Paraneptunicella aestuarii: one gene and its partner. The protein of the gene in region 1 interacts with the protein of each later gene in a pairwise test. Links are inferred from orthologs where the notes say so. Each region holds a gene or a part of one and is shown in the gene's direction. Other genes may lie near its edges. The genes, in order: leuS and ligA.

Region 1 (16,358 bases):
CATGTTGCGGCGGCAGCCCAACGGCAATGGAAAGCGCCATTGAAAGCGGCAAAGCAACCAGAGAAACCACAAAGGCAGCTAACAAATCGTGGCGGAACATAGAAGCATTGTATTGCTTCATTGAACCTCGTAAGGCTGAAGCAACCGGAAGGAAAGACGGGTGTTTATTCATTGATTCACTACTTATTTTTGGAAGGTGATGCATAAAGCTCACACCTCTTTAGTGTAAGAGCTGAAATCACGCTTGCAAAGGGAATGTAGGAAGCTTATTAATAAATGTAAAACTGCCTCCTTGTAACATATAGAAAATACACAAAGAGAGTATAAAGATATATTTTAAATTACTGAGATAAAAAAAGAAAAATAAACAGACAGAATACATTCAAGTGAAAAAGAACAAGATAAACTGACTAAAGTGAAAACTCTATTCCTGTCTTCTTTTCCCCATCGTCACAATAAGCCAAAAGCTGTAGCCCGACACATGCATATCTTGGTTTCATCTTCCCAGTACTAACAAAACGAATGTTTAAACTAAACCACCCTTGACCACCGCAAGGAACAGTCTCGACCAGATAGTTCGGAGGGCCAATAATCTCTTCCACATCACCTAAGTATTTCCCATCGCTGCCCACACTAAAACCAGAAGTCGACCTATGCTTAAATTTTTTTAGAAGAACTTCAGTCACCAACATAAGCAAGCATCTTTTCACTTCTAATCCATAAACGTCAATATTTCCATATCCGAACCACTCTTCTAAATCACATAATCTGTCATCAGACCATACAAGCCCAGTAATTTCACCATAAAAAGGAAACACTCCAGATTCAATCAAACCTCGCAAGTGGATGTGCTTACAGACCTTTTTCATCCAAAACTTAACAAATTCTTCGATGCTACTAAGCTCTTCAAAATCTACGGACGAAATATTCATCAATAACCTTCAAACCCTATTATTCACATAATTAATTCTCCATAAGCGCACACATATCTGACAACAAACTCAAAGCGTAAATCAATTTATGGAATTTTTTATTTCCTTTTAGCTATGTTCCGTTTTTTTTAAACGCTGCGAAACAAGCTTGGAGTAATTACTTATACACAACTCGATATCTGCATCTGACGGTTCCTGCCATGTCTCATTACGCAAACTAAACTCACTCCTTTCCGTTGAAAAATATTGAACTCCTATTTCCAATGCTTTTTTAGGATTACGCTTTCTATTTGGCATACCAATCTCCCACTACTTCTCGACCGGGATCAGATACGTACGATCCAGTAACAAGTAAAAGTAGTTCAAATTTAAGTTCAGTTACCAAGATATCCCCTCTAAACGCCCTATACTCAGAGTAATCTACGTTGTGACACGTAAACCACGTAGTTTGTTCGAGCCAAATGAGCTGAATCTGCTTCAACCACAAAATTGGGATACCTCTTACCGTAACTGAAATATAGAATAACCTAAATAAGTTATCCTAATAATATTTTTTTGTTATGTTACCGATAATTACCATGCAAAGATCAAGCCACACTACAAACCAAGCGGGAAAGCATTTTTTCTTGTTATTTTTCAATAAATTAAATCAACAGATATTGACCGCTTGTTAAGTTACACAGAAATTTCCTTCACACTCGAGCGAAAACGCCCCCATACCCTATCAACAAATAACTTTTAACCCCTATTTTTGGATGTTTTTATTTCCATCGCAAAAATTGCGGGCTATTCTACACACCAATTAATTTAAAATTCAACTCAAAATCTAGATCTTATAAAACATGTCTCATAATCTGAATAAAAGTATTTCCCAAATAAAAAAGTATGATCGTGGGCTTTTACCTAAAAACCAGTATAAGTTCCGTCACAGTAAACCTTCGGAAAATGGTTTATACGAAGCAGATGCAGACATGTCATTTACTTTCGGCTTTAAACTCAGAGTATTACTTGAGTACTACAACCTTAAGTTATCAACTCTAAATTCCTGGCTAAGAGGAAAAGGGGAGAACTCAGAAATACCCGCAAGCCAGATATCTAAGGGTCAAGGACAAGTGATACCGACAGAAATCAAACAACTGATAATTGAGTTTGTATCAGAGCACGCGAAGGAAAAAGACCTTTCTCCGCCAATAGATACATATTTCGATCAAAAGCAGACTGAAATAGAAGAACTGATAGGATCCATGTCGGATCAAGAAAAGAACGAACGAGACAGTCACCCTATCCCTTTCATGCAGCTCAATATACATGAGGACATGTTTTCTCAAAATTCAATCATAGCTTTTACAAATAGAGAAAATGCATCCAGAAGAATTAGACAAGAATTGACACTTCACATAATTGAAAACAACTCTCCTATATGCACTATCTATGGAAGCCCAAGCACTCAAAAAAGAGAAATAATAAAACAATGGCAGAGGGAAGTATTTGAACGAAAAAACAATGACGTAAGTTTTATTTCACTAGATCTTACGTTTTATGCTCAAATTTCAGAGGTTCTTTTTTGCATAAGAGAAGAATTGCAATCAAGAAGAGATGGAACTGAGAACACTCAAAAGGTGTACACCACAGAAGAGAAACGAAAAATTAACAAACTGCATCCATCAAATTTATTTTCTGATTTAATGGATTTATTTGTGCATAAAAGATACATCTTAATACTTTACGGATTTGAAACGAAACTGGACTTATCAAGAACGGATCTATCAATCTCACACTCAGTTAGCGGAAAAGAATGGACTTATTTAATAGAGTTAATACATGAGTTATCAATAAGAAATAAAGATAAGATTCAAATGTTACTTACCTCAAAAGAATCTCCAGAAAAATTCATACATACACTCCCCATAAAATCAGAAATAATAAATGTCCACGCACCATCCATTACGCTTTTTGAAGAAGCCAAGCGAAACCAGAGTTATCACTTAACTCCCCAAATCTTATCAAAAATCCCATCATATATGATTAATATCCGACAGCTCAGGCTATTAAGCCAAATTGAGGAAATGGTCATAGCCCTCGGTTATAGAAAGTATATTGAGGATAATAGCAAAAGATATATCGACTTAATAATTAATGGTAAATTTGAAACCGTCATTTATGAATGGATATTTCTGTCAACTGTCAACTGGGATGAGTATTACGAGAACAATGAAGCCAAACCAAGGCCAAATCTGTCCGCTATGTTATTTCTTTTCCTATGCTGCGTTACAATGGACGGAATAAAAAAAGAATCAGCTAAACATGTAATGTCAGAGTTAAGTGAATTAAACAACTCAGGAAATAAACCTCTTAGCGCAAACACATTAAACAACTTGCTGCTAACAGTACTTGTCGAACAAGAAGATCGTGCAGGAACAAATGAGCCTTGTTATCAATTCAAAGATCCGTCTATTAAGGAAATATACTCCCAAACATTTATTCAGGAAATGAACTCCCAAGAAGGAATAGAAACTTTTCATTTATCTAATAACTTTATACCAAGAATTAGGTTTTCATTGGCGAAACTCTCGTTCAGAACCTTGTTAAACTCTTATATAGATGACGAAGAAAATGCATCCTTAATATCCATATATGATGACAAAAATTTAGGTTTGTATTCTCTACTTTCAGATCACTTAAAAAACACACCGAGAGAAGACGAAAAAACAAGCAAAGAACAAAAAAAAGGACTGGATATATTACTTGCCGCAACCGATAAAATGCGCACTTGTGACTTCACACCAAGATCTGATCAAATTCTTAGAATTAGCCAAATAGTGGATTGCCTTCTTCACGCCGCCGAACCATTTACAAAAGATGACGTAAGTGGAAATGTATACAGCGAAACCAATCACGAGCATGATGAAGGAGAAATATTCAACAATATGGTTGCCGATCTCTGTGCTGGAAAAATGGATAATGATTCACAGACACTTGATGATTGGAACCACAAAATTATTACCTACAGTTACATTATTATTCATTGGTGTCTCGACCTAAGAGAAACTTATGCATCCACAAGAGTCCTGTTCAATGGAAATAAAATAAGGTACTCATTGCTAAAGCGTTTTTTTCAATTAAAGTCTGGTGGAAACATTCAAATTACACATTCCAGGGAATCAAACACATATTCAGTATTACCTCCAAGCGTTCTCAAGGCTTTTCAAAAATCAAACAAAGAAATTACGACAAAATTTCTGCAAAATTTACTTTTTTCAGCCGTTCAGGTGGGACATGTGGAAATTTTCTTTTCTCTATTATTCCAACTTCAGTCTGTAGAAAATCTAATTAAAATTTCCGCCAAATCGCCAAGTGAAAATAGTGGCTTGTCGTCCTTCGAGAGCTTTATTGGTGGCCCAAATATTTCTATTAATATTTCGCTGCTAACACTAGCAGTAAGAATATTAATGGGACAACTTGATATAGCAAGAGACTTCGCATTACATCTTAAATCTCAAGATTTTCCATCTCAAAAAGAACAGAACATCAGTATGAAGTTAGATGCATTTTTACTAAGAACCTATACGGCTCTTGGAAACCATAAGGAGAGTTTGGAGATAATAAACGATAACAAAAACGACTTCATCTATTCAGAGAACAGCTTAGAGAAATTTATTAACAGGGATTTTCCGATGTCTGCTATGATTGAAAGATATTCCTCTATGTTAAGGATTAAAATTCTTCAACACCCGTTAATTTTAGTTGACAAAAAATTTGAGGATAAATGGAGAGAATTAGAATCCCGACTAAGTACTATATCTAATAAGCTAAAGGAACATATAAACACGTACAATGAAACATTGAAGGGTCAAAGTTCCAATTCATATTTAGTCAAGACACTATTGATCCCAGAATATATCCATTTAAATGTTCTACTTTGCTCTGGAATGCTTTATGAAACAGAGGCGACCAAAGAAAAAAGCAGTAGAATTTCAAAAAGAAAAACAATACTCAAAAAAATTGAGAACATTCTGAATGACATTATAGATGCAACTTTATTTTCAATTTCTCCATTTTATAAAATGACCTACGATATAGGATTCTTACGCTTCAATCTGTATAAATCGTTGGTTGAAAATACCCCTCCTTCAAAAAACCTAGGCAAGAAGCTGACCAATCTATTATTCAATATCAAGGATCACTACCCTTTATTTTACTGCCAACTACAAATTTTACATGCTGAGTATTTGAGACAATTATTAATCCACACACCATCGAAGGAAGTAAGAAATGAACTTCAAGATACTCTACAAGTAATTGAAGATATCATTTCCAAGCACAGATATATGAACAGGCTTTTTGAACTACAATGGTTAAGAGAGGCATGTAATCTAGAAAACATCGAAAATAGAGCCTATACGGTAGGGGATCCTGCCCTTTGGATGTTGCTCTAAGCTTGATCTCTAAGACCAATAGTACTCTGCTCAAATTCACTCACATTTTACAACTTCAGCATTGAAGATTCTGTAAGTGCAGGGGGTTCAATTTCAATTAGGAACGTCCCCACAAATTTCCCTTGGCTATTGTGATAAACCTGCCGCCTGCGGTATTCTATGGCGCTTTGAAATTAACCCGATTTTTGCCACTTGCGAAACGGTCATAATGCGGCATAAAAAGACCGTCCCGTGTAACCCAAAGCATGGCGTCAAACGCAAGTGCAAACCAGTATTCAAGAACGGAACCTTTAATGGCAGTAGAATATTCACCACGAGAAATAGAAAAAAAGTACCAGCAGAAGTGGGAGCAAGATAAAGCCCACAACGTAACGGAAGATCCAAATAAAGAAAAATTTTACTGTCTCTCCATGTTTCCTTACCCCAGTGGCAAGCTGCACATGGGGCACGTTCGTAACTACACCATTGGTGATGTCGTTAGTCGTTTTCAACGCATGCAAGGCAAAAACGTCATGCAACCTATGGGTTGGGATGCGTTCGGATTGCCAGCAGAAAACGCCGCCATTCAAAATAAAACAGCTCCCGCCAAATGGACTTACTCCAACATCGAATACATGAAAACCCAGCTAAAATCTTTGGGTTTTGGCTACGACTGGGATCGTGAGGCAGCGACCTGCCAGCAAGACTACTATCGCTGGGAACAATGGTTCTTCACCCGTCTATACGAAAAGAAACTGGTATACAAAAAGAATGCAACCGTGAACTGGGATCCTATTGACCAAACCGTATTGGCCAATGAGCAGGTTATTGATGGTCGCGGCTGGCGTTCTGGTGCCTTGGTTGAGCAAAAAGAAATTCCACAGTGGTTTATCAAGATCACTGACTACGCGCAAGAGTTGCTGGATGATTTAGAGCAACTTCCAGATTGGCCTGATCAGGTTAAAACCATGCAGCGCAACTGGATTGGTCGTTCAGAAGGTGTAGAGTTAACGTTTCAGGTTAAAGGCCAGAACGAAGCGTTCGACGTTTACACCACTCGTCCAGACACCTTGATGGGCGTGACTTACGTAGCACTTGCAGCACAACATCCTTTGGCATTGAAAGCAGCAGAAACCAACCCGGAACTTGCCGCCTTCATCGACGAATGCAAAAACACCAAGGTTGCCGAAGCCGATATGGCAACCATGGAGAAAAAAGGCTGCGCGACAGGCTTATTCGCCATCCACCCTATCACCGGCGAAGAAGTGCCTGTATGGACAGCTAACTTCGTATTGATGGATTACGGTTCCGGTGCCGTTATGGCCGTTCCAGGGCACGACGAACGTGACTGGGAATTCGCCACTAAATACGGTTTGGACATCAAGCAGGTTATCAAACCCGTTAACGATGAAGACGAGTGCGACCTGAGCAAAGCGGCCTACACTGAAAAAGGCATTCTGGTTAACTCTGGTGAGTTTGACGGCCTGACTTCGCAAGACGCATTTAACGCCATTTCCGACAAATTGTCAGCCGAAGGCAAAGGTAAACGTACCGTCAATTATCGCCTGCGCGATTGGGGTGTCTCCCGTCAACGTTATTGGGGCGCGCCTATTCCGATGTTGAATCTGGAAAATGGTGAGTCTGTGCCGGTTCCAGCCGATCAACTGCCAGTGGTATTGCCAGAAGATGTGGAAATGGACGGGGTGATATCGCCGATTAAAGCCGATCCAGAGTGGCGCAAAACCACCTATAACGGTCAACCTGCTGAGCGCGAAACCGACACCTTCGACACCTTTATGGAGTCGTCCTGGTACTATGCCCGTTACTGTTCTGCTGGAAACCCCGATGCCATGCTGGATCCAACGCAAGCTAATTACTGGTTGCCAGTTGATCAATATATCGGTGGTATCGAACACGCTATCTTGCACTTATTGTACGCTCGCTTCTTCCACAAACTATTACGTGACGAGGGCCTGGTTAGCTCTGATGAACCGTTCAAACGCTTGTTGTGCCAAGGTATGGTGTTAGCCGACAGCTATTACCGTGAAGACGAGAAAGGGGCGAAAACCTGGTTTAACCCAACGGAAGTTGACATCCATCGCGATGACAAAGGCCGTATCATCAACGCAGTCTTACGCAGTGATGGCCAACCGGTTATTCATGGCGGCATGACCAAGATGTCAAAGTCCAAGAACAATGGTATCGACCCACAAGAAGTTATTGAGCAATACGGCGCCGATACTATTCGCTTATTCACCATGTTCACCGCGCCACCAGAGCAAACGCTGGAATGGATTGATTCGGGCGTAGAAGGCTCAAATCGCTTCCTTCGCCGCTTGTGGAGAACCGTACAAGAGCATATGGAAGCAGGTGACATTGAAGCATTAAACGTTGCAAATTTATCTGCTGATGACAAAGCCTTGCGTCGTGACATTCACAAAACCATTGCTAAAGTCACTGATGACATGGGTCGCCGTCAAACCTTCAATACCGCCATTGCTGCGATTATGGAGTTATTGAACAAGGTACAAAAAGCGCCTCAGGAAACGGCTCAACAACGCGCATTGGTACGTGAAGCCTTGGTCGCAATGGTGCGTATGCTTAACCCGATTACGCCTCATGCAAGCCATGCCTTGTGGGAAATATTACAGCAGGAAGAGAACGTTGAAGCTGGCTGGCCTGAACTGGATGAAAGCGCATTGGTTGAAGACGAAAAACTGATTGTCGTTCAGGTGAACGGCAAAGTACGCGCTAAAATGACAGTAGCTGCCGACGCCAAGCAAGACGATGTTCAAACATTAGCTATGCAGGAAGAAAACGTGAAGGCATTTGTTGAGGGTAACACCGTTCGCAAAGTTATTTACGTACCGGGCAAGCTGCTAAATATCGTTGCGAACTAATTCCAACGCAGGATCAGGACTCATAATGAAAACGACAGCCATGCGCCGTTTTTCAACCTTAAAACTGGTAGTAAGCACCTTGCTTATTACCAGCTTGCTGCATGGCTGCGGCTTTAAATTGCGCAACGATTATCAGCTTGCCAAAAGTGTCAGCCATATCCAGCTCACCAGTACAGAGCGCCATTCGCAATTGCAGAAAACTCTCGCTCAACGCCTGAAGTTTCTGGATGTGGAAGTGATCGAAGCACGTGAACAGTTCAACGAGAAAAACGCCACGCTCTATCTGCAACGCGAAAAGCTGGAGCGCAAATTATTGTCGTTGTTTCCCAGTGGTCAGGTGGCAGAATACGAATTGTTGTATCAGGTGAAATACCAATACATCAAAGGTTCTAAGCAAGAAAATGCAAAACCAGAATCTATCGAGTATGAATTTGTATTGTCTCGTGAATATCAGGACGACCCGGATCAGGTACTCGCTAAGTCACGCGAGTTGGATTTGATTCTGGACGAACTGAGACAACAAGCGGCTAACCGTATTATCCGCACGCTCAGTTTGCAGTCTGATACTCACCAAACAGCAATCACTAAACGGTAATCACTAAAGAACATGCAGGTTTACCCCAATCGTCTTGCCCAAACACTACAAAATGCGCTACCGCGTTTTATTATGGTGTTTGGCGATGAGCCACAGCAAAAGCTGGATGCCATCGAACAAGTTCGAGCTCAAGCAAAGCAACAAGGTTTTGACGAGCGCCAATCGCTGGTTGCCGACACTCAGTTTGAATGGTATTCGCTGATTGAAGCCAGTCAAAACATGTCACTGTTCTCTTCTCGTCAATATATTGAACTGGAAATACCCACCGGAAAGCCCGGAACAGAAGGCAGCAAAACCCTGCTGGACTTGGCAGCACAAGACAACCCTGACGTCATGGTTCTCATTCATGGAGCCAAAATAGGTAAAGAAGTCACGAACAGTAAATGGTTCAAACAGCTAGATCAGCAAGGCATTTACATCCCTTGTTATCCCTTGGAAGGCGACCGCTTAAGAAGCTGGATAATGGATGAAATGCGGCAACTGTCGTTACAAACCAATCCCGCCGTAGTGAACTTCTTTATTGATTACTTTGAAGGTAATCTGCTCGCCGCCAAACAAGAACTGCAAAAGCTGGCTCTGCTCTACCCCGACGGCAATATTGACATTAAACAGATAGAGAAAATTCTGGTTGAGCAATCCCGATTTAACGTATTTCAGCTAGCCGATGTACTGCTGGCTGGTGACGCGTCAAAAGCCGTGAAATTGCTTAACCGCTTGGAATCAGAAGGTATTGAACCCAATATCGTCCTGTGGGCTTTGGTGCGGGAATGGCAAACGCTATCCACCTTACAGTTTGCACAATCGCAACGTCAGCCCCTGGATAAACTCTGGGCACAACTGCGCATTTGGCAGAATCGTAAAAGCCTCTACATGAATGCCCTGAATCGACTCGGCAAGCCTCAGCTGGATGAACTACAGCACAAACTACAACAACTGGATATGGGACTAAAGCAGTCACAAATTACGCGCCCTTACGTTGAATTGTGCCATTTATGCCTGATGTTCATGCCGATGCAACTCTCTAATCTGCCCATGGATTTCAGTTAGCACTATGTCTGCTCACCCGGAGTTAGCGACAATGCAGCCCGTTATTGGTATTTATGGCGGTACATTCGATCCTATTCATTATGCCCATATATTCCCGGTGCAACAGGCGGCGCAACAAGTTGGTATTGAACAAGTCAAACTTATGCCTTGTCATATTCCACCACATAAGAATCAGCCCAACACCAAGCCCAGCGATCGTCTGGCAATGGTGAAACTGGTCAGTGAACATGTGACTATTTTCAGCGCAGATGACCGAGAGCTACGCCGCCATAAAGCTAGCTATACTATTGATACTCTGGAAGAAATGCGCAGCGAAAATCCCAATAGCCCAATCTGCTTTTTTATTGGCATGGATTCCTTAACCAGCTTTCATCAATGGCATCGCTGGCAAGATATTCTCGACTATTGTCATTTAGTAGTGTGTTGTCGTCCCGGCTATCATCAAGAACAGCAAACTGATATTGCAGATTTTCTGCAACAGCGTGAAACGGCTAAACCCCAGGATTTACATGACAAGTTAAATGGTCATGTGTTTTACGCTCAAACTGATGAAATCGACATTTCATCCACCATGATCCGGGAAAATTTACGTGTTGGCTTACCTGTAGATGAACTTTTACCTCCATACATACTTTCCTACATTCGCCAGCATCATTTATACTTAGCAGGTTAATCGCAAATTTTTGCAAACTTGAACATTAAACATAGAGCCAGCTCTAAATACAGACAATACCTATCCAGTTATGGGGAGAACCATTGGAACACGAAGAATTAAAGCAATTTGTCATCGACAAAATTGAAGATCTAAAAGGCAGAGACATCGTAGACCTTGACGTTAAAGGCAAATCCACCGTCACCGACACCATGTTGGTTTGTTCTGGCAACTCAAAACGCCATGTCGTCTCTATCGCACAAAATGTCGTACAAGAAAGCAAACAGGCAGGTAACCCACCTCTTAGCATTGAAGGCGAAGACATAGGTGAATGGGTGCTGGTTGATTTTGGTGATATCGTCGTGCATGTAATGCAAGATGAAACCCGCGACTTTTACCAGTTAGAAAAGCTTTGGGGCTAATGCACGGTTTTGAAACCAATCCATAGCCGCCCTACTCGCAGCCAGGTTTTAAACAAGGATACATAACCTATGCAAATACAGCTTGTTGCGGTAGGCAACAAAATGCCATCTTGGGTAACGCAAGGCTTTTTAGAATACGCGAACCGATTCCCCCCTGATACCAGCCTGGTACTCAAGGAGATAACGCCGGGTAAACGGGGAAAAAACGCCGACATTAAAAGAATCTTACAAAAAGAAGGGCAGCAAATTTTAGAAGCGATTCCGCAAGGAAATCGCATCGTCGCCCTGGAAGTAAACGGCAAGCCTTGGGACACTCACCAGCTTGCTGAACAGCTAACACGCTGGCAACACGATGGACGTAATGTTAGCCTGATGGTTGGCGGACCAGAAGGGCTTTCACCTGAATGCGTTGCTGCTGCCGAACAAAAATGGTCACTGTCGTCCTTGACCCTGCCGCATCCCTTGGTAAGAATTGTCTTGGCTGAAAGCTTGTATAGAGCATGGTCTTTAAATAATAATCACCCCTATCATAGGGAATAAGTAAACCGGAATTCATCTTTTGCCGCCAAAACGCATAACGATACGAGACCATACCGCCGAAGCAAATCTCTTTGCCCGTCGCTCTATCATTGCATTAATGGTGGTTGCACTCATGATGTTTGCGGTATTGAGCAACCTCTATTACCTGCAAATCACCAGTTACGAGGATTACCAGACTCGCTCTAACGGTAACCGCATCAAGGTACTGCCGGTCACGCCAAACAGAGGCTTAATCTACGATAGAAATGGCGTTTTACTCGCAGAAAACCGCCCTATTTTCAGTCTTCGCATCATTCCAGAACAGGTCGATGACCTCAAAGAAACACTGGAATATTTGAAAACCCTGCTCAATCTCGAACAATCCGAGATCGACGACTTCTATAAAGAATTTAGACGCCAGCGTCGCTTTAAACCCGTGACCTTGCGTAACCAGTTAACACAGGAAGAAGTAGCGCTCGTCTCAGCCAACCAGCATCGTTACCCAGGCGTCGTGGTAGATGCTCGCTTAACGCGCTATTACCCCTATGCCAACACACTCACCCACATGCTGGGTTATGTGGCGAAAATCAACAAAAAAGACCTGAACAAACTGAAAGAAGCAGGGCAAGAAGCCAACTACGCCGCCACCTATGATATCGGCAAGCAAGGTATCGAAAAATTCCACGAACAATTGCTGCACGGCAAAGTGGGATATCAGGAAGTAGAGGTTAACAACAAAGGGCGCGTTATTCGTACCTTGAAGTTCGAGCCCCCCACTCCCGGTCAGGACATCGCGCTGAATATTGACATCAAGTTACAGAAAGTGGCGCAAGGAGCTCTGGAAGACAAACGAGGGGCGATTATCGCTCTTGACCCTAGAGATGGCGGCATTCTCGCTTTGTATAGCAACCCCAGCTACGACCCCAACCTGTTTGTGCATGGTATTAGCAGCAAAAGTTACAGCAAGCTTCTCAATTCCAAAGATCGCCCGCTCATTAACCGTGCGACTCAGGGACAATACCCGCCCGCTTCAACGATTAAACCCCATTTGGCATTATTAGGGTTGGAAGAAAATGTGATTCGCCCAGACACCAAGATGTTTGACCGAGGCAAGTACAAGCTGAAAAACGTTGAACATGAATGGCGCGACTGGAAACCCTGGGGACACGGCTGGATGGATGTCACCAGTGCTATAGAACAATCCTGCGACACCTTCTTTTATGACTTATCGTACAAACTGGGTATCGACAGCATCAGTGACGAAATGCATGCCTTTGGCTTTGGCGAATATTCCGGTATCGACCTGTACGAAGAATCCGACGCCAACATGCCATCACGAGGCTGGAAGCGTGCCCGATATAATCAGCCCTGGTATATGGGCGACACTATCTCGGTCGGTATCGGGCAAGGCTACTGGACAGCCACGCCAATTCAGCTAGCGGTGTCAGTGGCGACTCTGGTAAATCGTGGCGAGCGCTACGTTCCACAGCTATTGCGAGGCTTTTACTACGAAGGACAAGTGCAATTGGCCGAGCCAAAATCATTGCAGCCGCTTGAAGTCAAAAACTCGGAAAACTGGGATGTTGTTCTTGATGCCATGTACGGCGTAGTGAATCGCGAACACGGCACTGCCAAGAAAGCATTTAAAGATGCCAACTACATATCAGCCGGCAAGACTGGTACAGCTCAGGTTATCAGTATCGGGCAAGATGAAGAATACGATGCCGAAAAGCTGGCAGAGCATTTGCGCGATAACGCCATGTACGTAGGCTATGCGCCTTATGAAAACCCTGAAATCGTGGTAGTTGTCGCGCTGGAAAATGCCGGACACGGTGGCTCACAAGCTGCGCCTATTGCCCGTAAAATTATGGATTATCAGTTTAGAGATCTACCTCCGCTTATCTCTGAAGAACCTAATTCAGAAAACAGTGACACATTAGCCAATCATACTCAGCAAGATAGAGACTCACATGGTGCGGAATAAACTCGATCCGAACAAAACCACATTTCTTGCCAAGATCCATCTTGATGCGCCCTTATTGCTGGCACTATTAACCTTGATGGCGGTTGGCCTGTTTACCATTTATTCAGCAGGCGGGCAGGATCTGGTTTTAGTGAAAAAACAGGTTGTACGTTTAGGCGTGGCCTTCTCGGCAATGGTACTGGTTGCTCAAATCCCACCGTTAGCCTATCGACGATTATCCATTTATTTCTATGTTATCGGCGTACTCATGTTGGTAGCGGTGCTTGCCATTGGCGTATCGGGAAAAGGCGCCCAACGCTGGCTGGATTTAGGCTTCTTCCGCTTTCAGCCCTCTGAAATCATGAAGCTTGCGGTTCCCATGATGGTGGCTTGGTATATCAGCCGAGCTAACCTGCCGCCACGTACCAGCCAGGTTGCCATTGCATTTCTTATCGTAATCACGCCAACCTTGCTGATCGCCAAGCAGCCCGACTTGGGTACGTCGTTGCTTATTGCCAGTTCAGGGATATTTGCCATCTTTTTAGCAGGCTTGCGTTGGAAACTCATGAGCTTTCTCGCGGCTGCCGGGCTGATATTCGCGCCGATATTATGGATGTTTTTAATGAAGGATTATCAAAAACAGCGCGTACTCACTTTTCTAAATCCGGAAAGCGATCCTCTGGGCTCGGGTTACCATATTATTCAATCCAAAATTGCCATCGGCTCTGGCGGCATGGAAGGTAAAGGCTGGCTGCAAGGTACTCAATCACAATTGGAATTCCTGCCGGAACGCCACACTGATTTTATTTTCTCGGTATTCAGTGAAGAGTTTGGTTTTGTTGGCGTTAGCGCACTAATGGCCTTATATGGTTTCATCGTGATACGCGGCATGATCATCGCCATCCGTGCGCAGGAAGCCTACAGTAAACTGCTGGCTGGCAGCATCACCCTCACCTTTTTTGTGTATGTCTTCGTCAACATGGGCATGGTTTCTGGAATACTTCCCGTCGTGGGCGTACCGCTGCCTCTTGTGAGTTATGGTGGAACCTCGATGGTGACAATACTCACAGGTTTTGGCATTCTTATGGCGATCGCAACGCAAAAACGTTTCATGTCTCGTGAATAATAGGTATAAAAACGAAAGGCAGAAACGCAGGTAACATCCCTTTTTATGTGCTGGATCAACTTGAGAAACCAACAAAAGAATCAATAATTAAGGTTAGCTCAAGGCTATAATTACAAAATTAAAAACCCATAATAAAAACACTCACTTCGACGACAGTTAGTAACATACGAAAGTGAATGGTGGAATAAAATGCGCAAAACAAGTTTATTGAAACGCAAAGCCATTGCGGGAATGGCGCTGTGTTTTGGTGTAACAGCATTCAATCTGTACGCAGATGATGCTGGTAACATTGCTGATGCTGCAAAAAAGAGCAGCCAATCAGCCACAGCAACATCTCCCGACATCAAAGAAAAAATCGATCAATTCGTACAGAAAATGGTGCAAGAGCATCAGTTTTCTCCTGAATATATCGAAAGCTATATTAAAGATGCCCAGCCTAACCCCAGTATTCTCGAAGCCATTAGTCGCCCTTGGGAAGCCAAGCCTTGGTATCAGTATTATCCTATTTTCCTGACAGAAAAACGGATCAGTAAAGGGCTGGAATTCTGGAATACTCATCAGGAAACATTACAAAGAGCCGAACAGGAACTTGGTATTCCGGCAGAAATCATTGTTTCCATTATTGGTGTTGAAACCTTTTACGGTACATACAAAGGCAAATACTCGGTTTTAGATGCCCTATACACGCTCGGCTTTTATCATCCTCCTCGCGCCAAGTTCTTCCGTAAAGAATTGGAAGAATTCTTTGTACTCACCCGAGATGAAAAGCTGGATATTACCGAATTAAAAGGCTCTTATGCCGGAGCCATGGGTTGGGGGCAGTTTATCTCTTCCAGCTACCGCGATTACGCTATCGACTTCGATGGTGATGGTATTCGAGACCTGCTCAACAACCCGGTTGATGCCATAGGCAGCGTTGCCAACTATTTTAAACGCCACGGCTGGAAAACGGGTGAATCGGTCGCCTTTCCAGCCCAGGTTGATGGTCAACAATACACCTCCCTGATTAACAAGGACTTAAAGTTCAACCATTCCTGGCAAGACATCCAAAGCAAAGGGGTTCGTTTGTTCACACCTCATATGGATAAAGTCCCAGCAGATGCCGATGCCAAATTGCTGGAATTTGAACAGGAAAATGGCAAAGAGTATTGGCTCGGATTGCATAATTTCTACGTTATCACTCGCTATAATCACAGCCCGCTTTATGCCATGGCGGTGTACCAGTTGAGTCAGGAAATTAAAAGCCGGAAGTATGAATCATGAAACTAGCCGTCGTTGCGATCTGTAGTGTAGTTATTTTGTCAGGTTGTATGAGTACAGGGCGTTATTCACAACGCAACGACTCGGCTCCCGACCGCACTCCTCACCATATCACCAGTGAAGATGCCGTCCCAATTTACGAAGAATACAACAAGGCCAACAGCCGAAGTTATGAAGTGCTAGGAAGGCGCTATCATCCTTTAGAAACAGGCAAAGGCTATGTTGCAGAAGGTGAAGCGTCCTGGTACGGGCAAAAGTTTCATGGTCATCTTACTGCCAACGGCGAAACCTACGACATGTATGAAATGAGCGCAGCTCACAAAACGCTGCCCATTCCATCCTATGTAAAAGTGACCAATACCGAAAACGACAATTCAGTCATTGTAAGAGTGAATGACAGAGGCCCGTTTCATGGTCATCGACTCATAGACTTATCCTATGCCGCCGCCCGAAAACTGGATATGTTAAAAACCGGAACAGCACATGTGAAACTGGAGGTCGTTCATGTGGATGAAGAAGGGCTCATC
Region 2 (16,242 bases), 800 kb from region 1 along the record:
GTGTTCTGATTTCTGGATGTAAGCACTCTTCAGGATTGCAATAAAGTTTCGCAATAATCGACAAAATTATTGGATGTTATTAGACCTAGCAATTTTTTGTTGTCACTAATAACAGGCAGGCAACCATGACGGTTCTTTTTGAATAATTGGATCAGATCTGTCAGAGGTTTGTCTTTTGATACTGTCAAATATTCTGTTTCCATTACTTCTTTGATATTGGTTTCCTGTTCCATTTGAACCGATTCTTGAGTGCCATAAAGACTAAGTAGATGCAGTGCTTTATTGAACAGACTTTTCTGGCTGACAATGCCTACCAGCTTGTATTCTGAATCTATAACGGGAATATGTCGGATATTCTGTTCTTTACTCAGTTTCATAGCATCAGCTACGGAAGCCTCTGGTGTAAGAGTATAAACAGAAGCGGTCATAATATTTTCGGCAGTATGAGTCATCTGGACACCTATCCTAATTTTTCCTGAATCAATGCTCTTCAGGATAATTCAATGCACTTGATAGAACTGTGATTTAGCTCAAAAACTTTGTTCTAAAGCCACTTAGGCCCTCAGGCTATTACGACTTAGTATAGTCACTTCTGTATTTATCAACCCACATAGCGGTAGCACCGCAAATAGCAACCGGCATCACCAGGAAGTTAATGATGGGGATCATGGAAAACAGCATAACGATAGTGCCGAAAGAGAATGAATCGCCTTTATGGCGAAGTAAGTCACGGCGCATTTCTGCGAAACTGACTTTGTGATTGTCGTAAGGGTAATCAAGGTATTGTACGGCCATCATCCAGGCACTAAACAAGAACCACAATACTTGGCCAATTACAGGAAGAAAGAAAAACAGGATCAAAAAGCCAATTGCTCGGGGCAGGTAGTAACGAAGCTTTGTGAATTCTCTTGATAGAGTTCTGGGAATATCTTTGATTAAGGTTGCAAAAGACCCATCATCCAAAGGTTTACCTGTTAGTAATAGTTCCATTTTTTCAGCAAGTAATCCATTAAAGGGCGCGGCAATCCAGTTAGCCAATGTACTAAATAAATAAGCCGAGACTAACAGAATGGTGATAACCGCCAAAGGCCAGACGAAATAAGCCACGGCGTCTTTTAGCCACTCCAGCCAGCTTGGGATTAGGTCAATCAGGTAAAGCACTAGCTCATCAATTCTTCCTACCAGATAGGTAAAGGCTGCTCCAAATAGCAATATGTTGACGAATAAGGGAATAAAGACGAAACGACGAATTCCTTTAGTTTGAATAAGCTTGAAGCCTAATAAGAAATATCCCGCACCACTATTTGCTTGCATAAAAACTGACAATTACCTGAAAACGACTAGTATTATCAGGGATTATAGGTACTTAATAACTGCATTAAAATCATCAATTGTTACAGAAATTGAGATTTGATAAAGTGCGGTGTGCGCTAGTAATGTATCGGCTAGGCTTTCAACATTTTGTTGCAATAACAGGCGAAACTTGTCTGATAGGCAATACGGTACATTCATTCAAGATAATAATAGGCTTAGCATAGCAACGCCATGCGATTGAAAAAAATACGATTAGCGGGGTTTAAATCCTTCGTTGATCCTACCAATATTCCTTTTCCAGATGATATGACCGCGATTGTCGGGCCGAATGGCTGTGGCAAATCGAATGTTATTGATGCTGTGCGTTGGGTGTTGGGAGAGAGTTCTGCTAAAAATTTGCGTGGCGACGCAATGACTGACGTTATTTTTAACGGTTCTTCTGTACGTAAGCCTGTATCCCAATGCAGTGTTGAGCTGGTCTTCGATAATAGTAGCGGCAGAATTCAAGGCGAATTTGCTGGTTACAATGAGTTGTCAGTCAAACGAGTTGTTACCCGCGAAGCGCAATCTTTTTACTATCTCAATAATGCCAAGTGCCGCCGCCGCGATGTCACCGATTTGTTTTTGGGAACCGGATTAGGCCCTCGCAGTTATGCCATTATTGAACAGGGCATGATCTCTCGCCTGATTGAATCCAAGCCGCAGGAATTAAGAGTCTTTATTGAAGAAGCTGCGGGCATTTCGAAATATAAGGAACGTCGTAGAGAGACGGAAAACCGCATCAAGCATACCCGGGAAAATCTGGAACGCCTGGAAGATGTGCGTATGGAATTGGGACAACAGCTTGATAAATTGCAACGTCAGGCTGCTGCTGCGCGACGTTATAAAGAATTAAAAGCCACAGAACGAAAGTTTAAAGGTGAATTGGCTGCCATTCGTTGGTTAAAGCACACGGCGTCTATCACTGAGCTGGAAACTCAAATTGAGAGACAGGAGAATGAAATTCAGCAGTTTATTGCTGAACAACGTGGTGACGAATCCAGTATTACCCGATATCACGATGCTCAAGCTACTCTAAAGCAACAGCTTGCTGATGTGCAGCAGAGAAACTTCACTTTGGCGACAGAAATCACCCGTATAGAACAAAACCAAATCCATTCAAAACAACGAACAAACCAAATACAGCAAGAAGTTAGAAGCTTAAACGAAGCGATTATTGAGAACGAAGAGCAAATTGGCGCATTACAAGCTCGGGTTGAAGAGCTTCAAGCTATTCTGGATGAATCTGAGCCGCAAAGAGAATTAATAACCGAACAGTTGTTACAAGCGGAAGAAGCGCTGTCTGTAAAAGAAGAAGAGTTTCAGGAAAAGCAATCCTTGTGGCGTCAGCAAGAGTTGCAATTTAACAATATCAAACAGCAAATTCAGAGCACTTATAGCCAGATACAATCTGGTCTGCAAATGCAATTGCGTACCGAACAGCGTATTTCTGAATTACAGGATGAAGCTGATGGACTGCAAGATTCCAGTGCCGTCACAGAATTACAGAACACTTTGGAAGAATTAGCGTTCATTCAAGAGGAATATCAACAGGCTAAGGAAGACGCTCAGAGCGCGGAACAGTATTTTGTTGAGGCAAAACAGGAGTTTCAGCAGGCGCAGTTAGTGCAGACTGAATGCTTTCGAGAATTACAGCAATTAAGAGCTACTTTGCAAGGCTTGGAAAATTTACATGCCAAAGAAAGCGAGCACAGTGGTGCGGTTGCCCATTGGCTTGCTAACAACCATTGTGAAACGCAATCCATCTGGGAATATTTGAATGTTGAACCCGGGTGGGAAGTGGCTTTTGAGACCGCTTTACAACAATGGCATAGCGCACTAGTGGTTACTGAACGTCCTGAGCAGATGCATGTAAATGGACTCAGGTTGTTTTTCGCTGGTTCATTAATTCGTCATAAGCCTGAAAATACACTTGCCACAAAATGTCGAGCCGAGCAGGTTCCTGAATGGTTAACGCATATTGCTATTGCTGAAGATGAACAAGCGGCCATACGCCAGCAAGCGCAGCTCGTCAATGGTGAAACTTGTATAACCCGGGATGGGTTTTGGGTTGGTGTTGATTGGTCTATTTCCGGCGTTGATGCGGAGCATAGTGGAGCTCTGGAACGTTTGGCTGAAATGAACCATATCGAAGAACAGATCGAGCAATGTGAGACTAAATACTCGGAATTGCTCGACAGGGAAGAGGTTGCGCAGCAAAAAGTCGATAAATTACAGGTTGAGCGCGAAAAAGCTCAGGAAAAACGCCAATCTTTTGAAGCTTCATTACAACAACTTCAGAAACAGCAACAATTTTTACAGCAACAAGTGGAGCGACAGCAACAACATAAGAACAAATTATTGAGTGATTTGGCTTCTTATAAGGAACAGTTGCTTGAAGAGCAAGAGCAACAAGAAGAGCTCAATGAACAGGTTGCTATGTTGGAAGAGCAACTGAGTGAACTTGATGGTGATTATGACGGCATAGAACAGTTACGTCAGCAAATGCAGCAATCTATTGAACAAAATCGGGTGCAAGTGGCTCAGTATCAAAATGAAAGCCACCGTTTGGAACTGAATGTTCAATCGCATCAAAATCAGCTGCTAACTGCTAAAGATAATGAACTGCGCACTCAGGCTCAAATCAATAACATGCAGGAAAAGCTGCGCCATCTTGAAGATGAATTGCATGAAATGGCAATGCCGATGGAAGAGCAGGCTGAGCGTTTGGAAATTTTGCTTAATGAACGTAGCGAAGCCCAGCAGTTACAGGAAAAAGTCAGTGATGAATTGGCTGAAGTTGAAGGCTTGTTATCCGATATTGAAAAAGGGCGACAAGGTGTTCAATCCAGAATTGAGAAGGCGCGAGAAGTTCAGCAAAGTACCAGGTTGGAATGTGAAGGTTATAGGGTGAGAGCCAATGCTGTTGTTGAACAGCTACAAGAAATGAATCAACCGCTTAAACCTTTGTTAGAGCAATTGCCTGAGGATGCCGATGAAAAGCTCTGGCAAGACACACTGGAGAAAACCACTGCTTCGTTATCTCGATTAGGCGCAGTAAATCTGGCCGCTGTGGAAGAATACGAGATTCAGGCGGAGAGAAAGCAGCATCTCGATACTCAAAACGATGATTTGGTTGCGGCGTTGGAAACACTGGAAAATGCCATTCGCAAGATTGATCGGGAAACCAGGGCTCGCTTTAGAGACACCTTTGATCAAGTGAATAATGATTTGAAACAACTTTTCCCGAAAGTCTTTGGTGGCGGTGCGGCTTATCTGGAACTGACGGATGATGATCTTCTGGATACTGGCGTGACAATTATGGCGAGACCACCGGGCAAGAAAAATAGTACAATTCATTTGCTTTCCGGTGGCGAAAAAGCCCTGACCGCTTTATCATTGGTTTTTGCAATTTTTCGCCTTAATCCTGCACCTTTTTGTTTGCTGGATGAAGTGGATGCTCCTTTGGATGACGCTAACGTGGGACGTTTTTGTAAGTTGGTGTCTGAAATGTCCAAAAGCGTGCAATTTATATACATAACTCATAATAAAATAGCGATGGAAATGGCACTGCATTTAACAGGAGTTACTATGGCCGAACCCGGAGTATCGAGGATTGTGGCTGTTGATGTGGAAGAAGCCGTTGCTATCGTTAACGCATAAATAAAGGTTTGTTTATTGATGGAAGATTTGCGACTTGCCATTATCGTTTTAGGCGTATTTTCAATATTAGGCATTTTGGTACATGGTTTATGGACAATTCGGAAAAATGCCGCTAGTAAAGACGCGAAAAAAGAAGCTAACAATCCTAATCTGAGAAAAGAGCCGGAACTCAACGGGAATAGCAGTGATTACGATGATGTGGTCGGTATTGCCGATGATGATCCTCTTCTAAGTGATTCTATAAACGAATCCATTGATTTTTCTTCTGATAGTAACGCATTTAGAGTCAATGCTGATTACGACGATGATATGGGTACAACAAGTACCGGCGCTAATTCGTCTGCATTTGACGAAGACGGTATTGGTCAGGTGCGAACTGTTGCCAGAAATACGGTGGAGCCCAAATCCTTTTCTGTTAGAAAAGACATTTCTGCCATAGAAGATGACGAAGAATACCAGGAAGATTCATACAAAGAGCAATCGCAAAAGCCATCTTCTGCTTCGTCGGCTAAAGACGAATCTCTTGATGCTTATCCTGAACCCCCCCGTTCTCTTTTGAAATCGGACACAAAGTCTCCCGCAGCAACGGCAAAAAATAGTGAACCAGTTAAAAGTAAGTTGTCTTTGGCTGAGCGTGCCAAGCAATTGGTGAATGGTGGAGATAAGAAAGAAGTAAAACCTTCTACCAGACGAGTTGAGCCTCGATTGAGCGAAGATCAGATCCGTATGGATTTTGATGACCAGCAAGTTGATGTTGACGAGTCTGCTTCGGCCGAAAGCGCTGAGCCCATGCAACAGGAAGTGTTGGTGCTTAATGTAAAAGTGCCCGAAGGCAAAGAGATATCTGGAGCTTCTTTGTTGCCAGCATTGTTGACCCTGGGATTTAAGTTTGGTGATCAGGATGTCTTTCATCGCCATGCTGCCAGTAATGGCAAGGGGCCTAAATTATTCAGCCTGGCTAATATGTTTAAGCCGGGTACATTTAATCTGGACGAAATGGAAACCTTTAAAACCCAAGGTGTGTCTCTGTTTATGATTTTGCCGATTGAAGGCGATCCGCAACAGGTTTTTAATATGATGCATAACGCTGCTCGTAAACTGGCAGATGAATTTGGGGCTCAAATTTTAGATGGTCGCCGCAGTTTGTTGACTAAGCAAAGTTTGCGTCAGTACGTTGAAAAAATTAGAGAATTTGAACGTAAGCGGATGATTCATCGCGCTTAATTGCTTCTAATCAAAATTTGTTCAAAAGCTGCTGGGCAAATTTGTCGTTTAACTTTATCGAAAGTTAATTTGAAACCTAACTGGAAACTTAATTGAAAGCCTGGTGATGAGCCGGGCTCTGTTTTATATGCAAGAACAAGAAGATTTATTTTCAAATAGCCATGATTCTGAACCAGCCAGTCGTATTAACGAATTGAAATCAACGCTGGAAGACTACAACTATCAGTATTACGTTTTGGATAATCCAACTGTGACGGATGCTGAATATGATCGCTTAATGCGGGAACTGGTCGAGCTGGAAAAATCGAATCCAGAATTATTAACTTCTGATTCACCGTCACAAAAAGTGGGTGGGGCGCCATTGCCTGAATTTCAGCAGGTAACTCATGAAGTTCCCATGTTGTCCCTCGATAACGCCTTTAGTGAAGATGAAATGCGTGCTTTTGAAAAGCGCATGTTGGATCGATTAAAACGCTCAATCACTCTGACTTATTGTTGTGAACCTAAATTAGACGGGCTTGCTGTTAGTTTGTTATATGAAGATGGCAAATTGGTTCGTGGTGCTACGCGTGGTGATGGCACTGTCGGTGAAGATATCACGCAAAACGTGCGTACTATCAAGAATATTCCCCCTAGACTTCGTGGTGAACAATACCCTCAACGCGTTGAAGTGCGTGGCGAAGTGTTTATGCCTCTGGCGGGCTTTGAAAAGCTGAATCAGGAACAGGCTGTGCAAGGAAAGAAAATCTTTGTAAACCCTCGCAATGCTGCCGCCGGAAGCTTGCGTCAATTAGATTCGCGCATTACTGCAAAACGTCCGCTTATGTTTAACGCTTATTCCATGGGCTTGGTGGAAGGTGAAAAAGAAGAACTGGCCGATACACATTATGATCGTTTGCAGCAGTTAAGAGAATGGGGATTACCTGTTTCAAAAGAGATCCGTCAGGCAAGCGGTGTTGAAGAATGCCTCGATTATTATCGGGAATTGGGTAATAAGCGTCCTGAACTTGGCTATGAAATTGATGGTGTCGTGTTTAAGGTGAACGACCTCGCCATTCAGGAAGAACTTGGATTTGTTGCTCGAGCTCCGCGTTGGGCTATTGCCCAGAAATTCCCGGCACAGGAAGAAATGACGACATTGCTGGACGTTGATTTTCAGGTTGGACGTACCGGTGCAATTACTCCGGTTGCGCGATTAGAACCTGTATTTGTTGGTGGTGTTACGGTTTCCAATGCCACTTTGCATAATCAGGATGAGATAGAACGTTTAGGTGTGAAGAAAGGCGATACCGTCATTATTCGCAGAGCAGGGGATGTGATCCCGCAAGTGGTTTCTGTTGTCTTGGAAAAGCGCCCCGATGATGCTCAAGATATTGTTTTCCCTGAACATTGCCCTGTATGTGATTCCCATATTGAGCGCACTGAAGATCAGGCTGTGGCGCGCTGTACAGGAGGTTTAGTCTGTAAAGCGCAACGTAAGGAAGCCATAAAGCACTTTGTGTCCCGAAAAGCGTTAGATGTCGATGGTTTGGGTGACAAACTTATTGAGCAATTTGTGGATTTGGGGTGGATTGAAACCCCGGCAGATCTGTTCAAACTGGATATTGCTCAGGTCGCTGCTTTGGAGCGTATGGGCGAAAAATCGGCTGCTAATATTGATAAAGCGTTGGACGCAGCTAAGAAAACGACCTTAGCCAAATTCATTTATTCTTTAGGAATACGTGAAGTGGGTGAAGCAACCGCTGCAAACCTGGCTAATCATTTTTTGACTCTGGAAGCTCTATTGCAAGCTGATATTGCTGCACTTCAAGAAGTTGATGATGTCGGTGAAGTCGTTGCACAGCATGTTGTACATTTCTTTGGTGAAGCGAGAAACCGCGAAGTTATACAGCAATTGCAAGATGCCGGTGTACATTGGCCCCAAATCGAGAAAAAGTCTCAGGATGAGCAACCTCTAATAGGCAAAACCTTTGTGATTACCGGAACTTTATCCAGCATGGGACGCAATGATGCCAAAGCGCGATTGCAAGATTTGGGCGCTAAAGTTGCCGGCAGTGTTTCCGCTAATACTGATTATCTGGTTGCGGGGGAAAAGGCGGGCTCTAAATTGACTAAAGCGCAAGAGCTTGGCGTTGAAGTGATGACCGAAGAGCAAATGTTGGCGCTATTTTCTGAGCATGAATAAGGTTTAGAAAAATTCGTACCATATAAATACATCTCTATAGATCTTCAGACGCAGGGAAGCGACTGCAAAATTCGCACTTAAAATTTCTATACAAGAGAATAATTGAGAGCTTTAGAGAAAGGAGTAAATCGTTTTTATTCGAATGAAGAGGAATCAGGGAGTAAGATATTAAAAAGGGCGTAGATAACCCTTTTTAATATCTAAAATAGAGGCCTATAGCTTTTTGATATCTCTAGCTTGCAGACCCTTGTCACCTTCGATCAATGTGAATGTAACTTTTTGGCCTTCTTGCAGCGATTTAAATCCAGTGCCTTCGATTGCTGTGTGATGAGCAAAAACGTCAGGACCACTTTCTTGTTGGATAAAGCCAAAACCTTTGGAGTTGTTAAACCACTTAACCGTGCCAGTTGCTTCAGACATAAATATTCCTATCTTTCAGGTTTTTCAAACAAGCCGTTTAAACTTCAAATCGGCGACGGAGCTGAAGAGGTTCTACTACTTATGAAAATGACAAGGTACTACTGCACAACTTGATGTACATAAATAACGTAAGAACTTCAAACTGGGTAAATTATATACCTTTGATAAGTGGAGTCAACTATTTGAAAGTGAAAAGTCAAAATTATTTTCTACTAATTTTTTAATCTGACGTTGTCTGTGTTTATAAAAGTAATTAGCAAAGGCTCCTATAATAGGAGTAAGTATTCCAGCTTCCAGCTCCATGTGATCGTGATATAAGCAGCCATTATCTGTTGGTGTGATAGTAAGGGTGTGATCCCATCTTTTTACTGAAGAGCTAAATCCATTGTCGCGAATTGCATATTTTTCATCCTCTCCTTTTTCTGGATATGTAATTACAATTGCTTGCTCTCCAATGGGAATGAAACCAAATAAATACATAGAAACCCAATAAGTTTCTTCTTGCCAAATTTCTGGTAATTGCTTTGGTGTTTTAGGCTTAAATTTAAGCAGGGGATGTGATACATAATTCAGCGCTTTAGTCATTCTGATGTGTTGGAATAGCTTGTCTGGCGTACATGGATAGTGACTTGATGCATCTATGTTCATTATTTTTTCTCTTTCTTGACGATATAAATAAGCGCTGATAATGCCGGTTTTAAAAACTATTTGAATAACCTTTGAGCCTTATTGGATTTTTTCTATTATGGAAAGATTTAATCTTAAATGTTGCTCTTATGTCGAGTTAACATAATTAGTTGTTTTGGTGTTGATGTAAATCAACGGAGTGAAAGCGAAACTTGTTTTATTTGTGAGCACATTTCATAATCGCAATCTCTATATTTTATAACTTTCCTTAATATGTATTCTAAAATTTATTTAATTGGCTTGTGTTTTTCTCAAATATATAAAGTTATTCAAAATTAAATAATCAACCATTTGGTATATTTAATTATACTTTACGTTCAATTTAAAGCTTGGTTAAGGTTAATTTGTTTGTTTAGGTGCTTAAATAAATACCCAGACCTAAAATGTATCGATAAACTTAATTGGAACTCTTGGTTCCGAAATTTAGTATATGTGCGAAATTCTCATTCATTGGATACTCACCAGAAGTCCATCCCAGGCGAACTACAACACTATTTAGTGAAGGCACAATCATGACTGCCTGCTTTCTATTTCCCAACATAAAGTAAGCATCCTTTGGCAGCTTGGAATATTCCAGGGCATCTGCGTTCTGGTTGAGCCAAAACTGATAGCCATATGCCGGGTAGTTGTCAGAAGGGTTTTGCATCGAAGCCTTATTAACCCAATCCTCAGAGAGTAGCTGTTCTCCCTGGAATTCACCCTTATTCAGCATTAAAAGACCTAATCTCGCCCAGTCGCGTGCCGAAGCGTAAATGTAGGAACTGCCTACATAAACCCCGCTAGGGTCTGTTTCAAAGGTGGAATGTGCCATGTTGAGTTTGGATAAGATCTCTTGCTGCAGAAAGTTATAGGAAGCTTGTGGCGTTCCACCCAGATGTTCATACATCCAACGGCTCAAGATGTTGGTTGTGCCTGATGAATAGGAAAAGTGGGTGCCTGGCTGATACTCTGGTGTTCCTGTTAAAGCGACATCTGATGCACTATGAGCAAGGAATAACATTCGTGTTGAATCACTTCCGGGGGCATAGGTTTCATCAAACTTTAGTCCGGAAGACATTCTTAACAGATGTTCTAATGATATTTGACTGCGGTGATCGTCTTCCCATTCTGGAAAAAGAGCTCTTTTGGTAGTGTCAGCCAGTTCCATATGCTCCATTCTTCCCAGCATGATAGATGTCAGGCTTTTGCCCATCGACCAACCAAGTAGTTTTGACTGATAGTCCAACCCCGGTGCGTAAGACTCGGCTTTTATTTCACCATTCTGCACCAACACTAATGCTCGGGTTTGCAAACCTGCCTTATTGTCTTGCTCAAGCAGTTTATCCAGTTTTTGTTGTTTGTCTGAATCAATGGTGTTGACTTGATAACCCTTTGGCCAAGGTCGAGCTTCAGATGGAATAGGAATGGCAACAATAGAATCGAGAGCTGATGTGTCACCAATATCCAGAGAACATCCGGTTGCCTCTCGGTAGGTCGCAGAATAGCTGGCAAGTCCAAGCATATCGGTAACAACACGTTGAGCATCGGGTTGGTATTGAATGTCGAGATATTGATTAACGGGGGAATAGGAAAGTAAATCTGAGCGAATCTGTTCATCTGAAAAGTTGGAGAGGTATTTCCCTGAACAAGCGAGTTTTGCGCCTAACGCCGCCGCTACATCAAGTGCTGAACCTAAGTGCCAAATGGAGAATCCGAGAAGTTGACGAGGAACTACAATGAACAGTGCTGCAATTAGAATCAATGCAACGATTTTGGTTTTCATGGAACGTGCTGCTTACTACTTCAAATGCTTTAGAAAAAATATTGACCGCGAGAATAAAGCACATTGAGCAATAACGCACTAACTTTTTGTTAACTAACTGTTACCGGCGTGACTATGCGGTCACTGTGCGGTGACTGATAGTGTTACTTTTTTTGTCTATCCTGACGTTTTTTCCAGGCTTTTTTAACTGATACTCGCCATAGTAAATCCAGCCCAAAATAACCCACCAGACCAAAAAATACCGCGCAGACTCCACAGCCTACTAAAAATGCAGGCCCAATAGTTTCTGCGCTTTGTATCAGCCATTCCCAACTCAGTTGGAATTCAAACTTTGATGGGGTTTCACCTAAAATGGCCACACCTACCATATAAGCGCCATAAAAAATGGGAGGCATGGTAAATGGATTGGTGATCCAGACGGTAGCGACAGATAGAGGAAGATTAACTCGTAATGGGATGGCGACCGCTGCAGCTAGCCACATTTGAAAGGGAACTGGCCAAAATGCAAAGAATAACCCAATGCCAAATGCGCCACTTGCTGATTTACGATTAAGGTGCCAAAGATTCGCGTCATGTAGCAGCGTCCCGAACATAGACAGTGCCTTTTGTTCCTTAATCTTTTGATGGTCCGGTAAGAACCGTTTAATCATTTTCTTTGGCATAATGTTCGACGCTAATTTTTCGGCAATCTTTAAAGAATTCCGATCTATATTGAAGCAGCATTTATGTATACTGGATTAATACAGATTCAATTTTGCAGGACGCAAGCAATACTATGGAAAGTCATACCAGGGCAAATAATACCAGGATAAGTAGTAATAAGAATCGTGTGATTCTCGCCTTTATTATCGGCAGCTCATCTTCACTACTGTGGGAAGAACTTCCCTCCCTCGGATTCCTGGCTTCGTTACTACTGATAGCATTACTGATTGTCTTACTGCCTGGTTTGACCGCTGCCATGGCTAAATATTCCAGCGCGCTCAAGATCCTGTTCAGTTTTACTTTGGGAGTAATCTGGACGGCGAGTGTAGGCCATTGGCAGGGCTATTGGCAACTCCCTAAACAATATTATCAACAAACTGTCACACTTGAAGGTGAGGTTTCATCGCTCGTTGACCATACAAAACAGTCTCGATTTACCTTAAATGTACATTCTTTGAACAATGAAAAGGTCGGAATAGGTGGCTTGGATATCCGTTTGTCATGGTATCAACCCGAATGGCAGGTGCAACAAGGGGATAGGGTTCGTTTCTCCGTGAAGTTAAAACCGCCTCATGGGTTAGCCAATGAACATGGGTTCCTGTATCAACAATGGCTGTTTGCAAACAACATTAAGGCGACGGGGTATGTACGTAAAGACAGCGGCAATGCACTTCTGGAACATGGCAACAGTTTACGGCAGGGATTATTGAATCGAATTCAATCTTATCAATTACCTCATGGGCGATGGCTATTGGCGTTGACTTTGGGTTATCGAGGAGGTTTAGAGCCAGAGGATTGGACGGTTCTGCAAAACACAGGAACGGCTCATTTGATCGCGGTGTCTGGTTTGCATCTGGGGTTGGTCGCAGGTTTTCTCTATATCTTATTGAGCCTGTGTGCCTGGCCTTTGCAACGGTTTATTGCTCAATACCAAATTAACTATCATGTGTTTTGCCTTGTTGCTTGCCTCGTGGGTTCTCTAGGGTATGCCTATTTATCCGGAATGGCATTACCAACGATTCGAGCGTGGCTAATGTTGTTGGTTATTTTTACTCTGCTTTGTTTTCGGCTTCATTGGTCGTTAATACGTAAAGTATTGGCTTGTTTGGCAATCTGTATTGTTATTTTTCCCTTAAGCCTATATTCGTTGAGTTTATGGCTCAGTTTTTCCGCCATGTTTACTTTGTGTTTCCTATTTTGGCGTTGGCCGGTCAGTAAATCTTATGAGGAATCTGGTATTTATGGTGTTTTAACGCGTAGTAAGACAATCTTCATTTTTACCTTGCGTATGCAAGCGATGCTTGCCCTTTTTATGCTGCCGATTGTCGCCTGGCAAATGAATACTCTGAGTATCTCGGCGCCTGTTGTGAATTTGCTGGCAGTGCCTTATGTCTCGTTTTTACTTCTCCCTGTGAGTTTGCTTGCGGTGCTGTTTGAATCGTTACAAGTATTGATGTTATCTGATGAGCCTTGGCTACAAGAACTAACAGAAACATTATTTCTTATCGCTGATTATTTGGCTCAATGGTTGGTTTCCGGTTTATATCTTGTGTCAAATTCTGAACTGAGCCTGGGGGCTGAGCAGAACGTGTTTTTATCGGCATCTATTCCGTCATTTCCAACGATTGTCTGGTTTTTATTATTACTTGCCAGTTTGATGTTATTGCTGCCCAAGCTGCCGTTTTCCAAATTCTGGATAGGATTGTTATTGATTCCGTTAATGAGTTTTGGGCGTGTTAATCAAAACGAATGGGAGTTGTCGGTATTGGATGTTGGGCAGGGATTGTCTGTGATGATAACCCGCAACAAGGCTACTCTGTTGTATGATACTGGTGCTGCTTATCCCGGTGGCTTTAATATGGCTGACGCAGCGATATTACCTATGCTCAAAGGTAAGGGCATCCCCAAAGTAGAGCAGCTTGTGATTAGCCATTGGGATATGGATCACAGTGGCAGTTATTCTAAATTACGTCAGTCTATTGCAATCGAACAGTTAATCACGCCCGATAATCAGCGCTGTCAGGTGGGGAAAAACTGGTTCTGGCAAGGTTTAACCATCATTCCGTTATGGCCGCCAAAGCCTGAATTATTGCAGGAATTGCTTGGTACATATGAGTTGGCTGAGCTCTCTGATAATAACCAATCCTGCGTGCTCAAGATCAGTGATGGTATGAGTTCGGTTATGTTAACCGGCGATATTGAAAAGGACGTTGAACTGGCTTTGTTACGACTTTATCGCGATGAACCTGAATTACTCAAAGCTGATGTTTTGATTGCTCCTCATCATGGCAGCCGTTCATCCTCTTCTGAAAATTTCATTGCAGCGGTTGCACCTGATTATGTGGTGTTTAGCAGTGGTTTTATGAACCGTTGGAAAATGCCGCATCAAGATGTTGTAGCGCGGTATGAGGAGCATGGCGCTAAGTTATTTAACACTGCAGACAGCGGAATGGTTCGATTTCGTTTTAACCCAACCGGGTTAGCATCTGAAAACAGACTTGAAATAAAAACGGTTCGCCAAGATATACGGAAGTTCTGGTATAACAACATTCCTGAGCTTGGGGCGAGAATGTAATAGATTCTACTCAGGATTACACAGGTATTACATTAGCCCGCTACAATAGGGTATTATAAGCCTCCGCGACAGGCCGCTTAACTTTTTGTATAGAATCAATAATATTAATGTCAACTCATCAATCAGCCGTTTCCGTATTCAAGCGCTTTAGCGTTTATCTTCGAGATTACAAACTGGCTTTCTTTGCCGCATTAGTTGGAATGATTGGATATTCTCTCATTGATGTGTTCTTCATTTCGCAATTACAGCCTGTGATAGACCGCAGTTTGGTTAATGGTGATTATGATTATCTGCGTTTGGCCGCTGTCTTTGTTGTGCCTATTTTCATCCTGAGAGGCATTTTCAATTTTATGGGAACTTACACCTTGTCCTGGATAGGTAACATGGTGGTGATGCGCATGAGGCAGCAGTTGTTCAGCAAGTATTTGCATCTGCCCGTTTCCTTTCACGACCAGAATTCAACCGGGATCTTAATCTCCAAGGTGATTTACGATACTGAGCAAGTATCGAACGCCGCAGGTAAAGCTTTGTTAACCTTGGTCAGAGAAGGCGCATTAGTGATTGGGTTGCTCGGTTTGATGTTTTATGAATCCTGGCAACTAAGTCTGGTGTTTTTATTAATTGGGCCTGTGGTTGCCATTATTGTTTCTGTTGTGAGCAAACGATTTAGAGTCGTCAGTAATAACATTCAAAAGGCCATGGGAAACCTGACGACTTCTGTAGAACAAATGCTGAAAGGTCATAAAGTGGTGTTGATGTTTGATGGTCAAGACTTGGAAAATAAGCGTTTTGAGGCTAAGAACAACAACAACCGTCAGCAAAATATGAAATTGATTGTGGCGCGCATTTTGAGCGTATCCAGTATTCAGGTGATTGCGTCTGTTGCGCTTGCTGCTGTACTTTATATCTCCAGTATGCCGGGTATGGTAGAGCAACTTACAGCGGGCGTGTTTACTTCCATCGTTGTTAGCATGACCATGCTACTTAAACCATTAAAACAGCTCACTACCGTTAATAGTGAGTTTCAGCGCGGAATGGCGGCCTGTGAAAGCATTTTTGAAGTGTTAGATCAGGATAACGAACAAGACTCAGGACAAACACAACTGCTGCGCTGTAATGGCAATATTGAGTTTAAACAGGTTTCGTTTTCTTACCCTGGTAAGGAGCAAAAAGCTCTGAGCGATATTTCCTTTAGCTTACAACCCGGAAAGAGTTTGGCCTTGGTGGGCAAATCGGGCAGTGGTAAATCAACCATTTCGAGTTTGTTAACCCGGTTCTATTTGGCTCAAGAAGGCAAAATACTCATTGATGGCCTTCCTATTGATGAGATCGCACTTCGCTCATTGCGCAATCAATTTGCTGTCGTATCACAGCATGTCATTCTGTTTAACGATTCTATTGCCAATAACATTGCTTACGGTATGGAAGGTAAAGTCTCGCGTGATGATATTCTTCGCGCAGCTCAATCGGCTCATGTGATGGAGTTTGTGAAACAATTGCCAGATGGAATCGACACAGTAATCGGGGAAAATGGTTTAATGCTGTCAGGCGGGCAACGCCAGCGTATTGCCATTGCGCGTGCCATTTTACGTGATGCGCCAATTCTTATTCTGGATGAAGCAACTTCGGCATTGGATACAGAGTCTGAGCGTTATATTCAGGAAGCATTGG

The links.
Region 2: the proteins of leuS (region 1) and ligA interact in binary tests that used the Escherichia coli proteins (3 or more experiments, as listed by UniProt). The link is inferred for Paraneptunicella aestuarii from one-to-one orthologs.

What each region holds. Positions count from the first base shown.
Region 1 is NZ_CP074570.1:1,448,236-1,464,593, reverse strand. Bases 5,354-8,454 are described here. They hold leuS (leucine--tRNA ligase), read left to right. Parts: upstream 5,354-5,661; coding sequence 5,662-8,247; downstream 8,248-8,454. Other genes in these bases: KIH87_RS06180 (LPS-assembly lipoprotein LptE), read left to right, coding at 8,273-8,454; KIH87_RS06190 (hypothetical protein), read left to right, coding at 5,354-5,368. Also shown: KIH87_RS06205 (SulP family inorganic anion transporter), read right to left, coding at 1-172; KIH87_RS06200 (hypothetical protein), read right to left, coding at 411-932; KIH87_RS06195 (hypothetical protein), read right to left, coding at 1,041-1,229; more of KIH87_RS06190, read left to right, coding at 1,775-5,353; more of KIH87_RS06180, read left to right, coding at 8,455-8,842; holA (DNA polymerase III subunit delta), read left to right, coding at 8,855-9,889; nadD (nicotinate-nucleotide adenylyltransferase), read left to right, coding at 9,894-10,562; rsfS (ribosome silencing factor), read left to right, coding at 10,646-10,963; 23S rRNA (pseudouridine(1915)-N(3))-methyltransferase RlmH, read left to right, coding at 11,033-11,503; mrdA (penicillin-binding protein 2), read left to right, coding at 11,523-13,466; rod shape-determining protein RodA, read left to right, coding at 13,453-14,571; mltB (lytic murein transglycosylase B), read left to right, coding at 14,761-15,834; KIH87_RS06140 (septal ring lytic transglycosylase RlpA family protein), read left to right, coding at 15,831-16,358.
Region 2 is NZ_CP074570.1:2,245,708-2,261,949, forward strand. The notes cover bases 5,912-8,896. They hold ligA (NAD-dependent DNA ligase LigA), read left to right. Parts: upstream 5,912-6,367; coding sequence 6,368-8,425; downstream 8,426-8,896. Other genes in these bases: zipA (cell division protein ZipA), read left to right, coding at 5,912-6,240; KIH87_RS09315 (cold-shock protein), read right to left, coding at 8,639-8,845. Also shown: KIH87_RS09290 (CBS domain-containing protein), read right to left, coding at 30-452; sulfate transporter CysZ, read right to left, coding at 571-1,314; chromosome segregation protein SMC, read left to right, coding at 1,546-5,016; more of zipA, read left to right, coding at 5,035-5,911; KIH87_RS09320 (hypothetical protein), read right to left, coding at 9,020-9,493; KIH87_RS09325 (serine hydrolase domain-containing protein), read right to left, coding at 9,930-11,294; KIH87_RS09330 (DUF2062 domain-containing protein), read right to left, coding at 11,438-11,956; KIH87_RS09335 (DNA internalization-related competence protein ComEC/Rec2), read left to right, coding at 12,070-14,571; lipid A export permease/ATP-binding protein MsbA, read left to right, coding at 14,679-16,242. UniProt on the Escherichia coli protein: DNA ligase that catalyzes the formation of phosphodiester linkages between 5'-phosphoryl and 3'-hydroxyl groups in double-stranded DNA using NAD as a coenzyme and as the energy source for the reaction.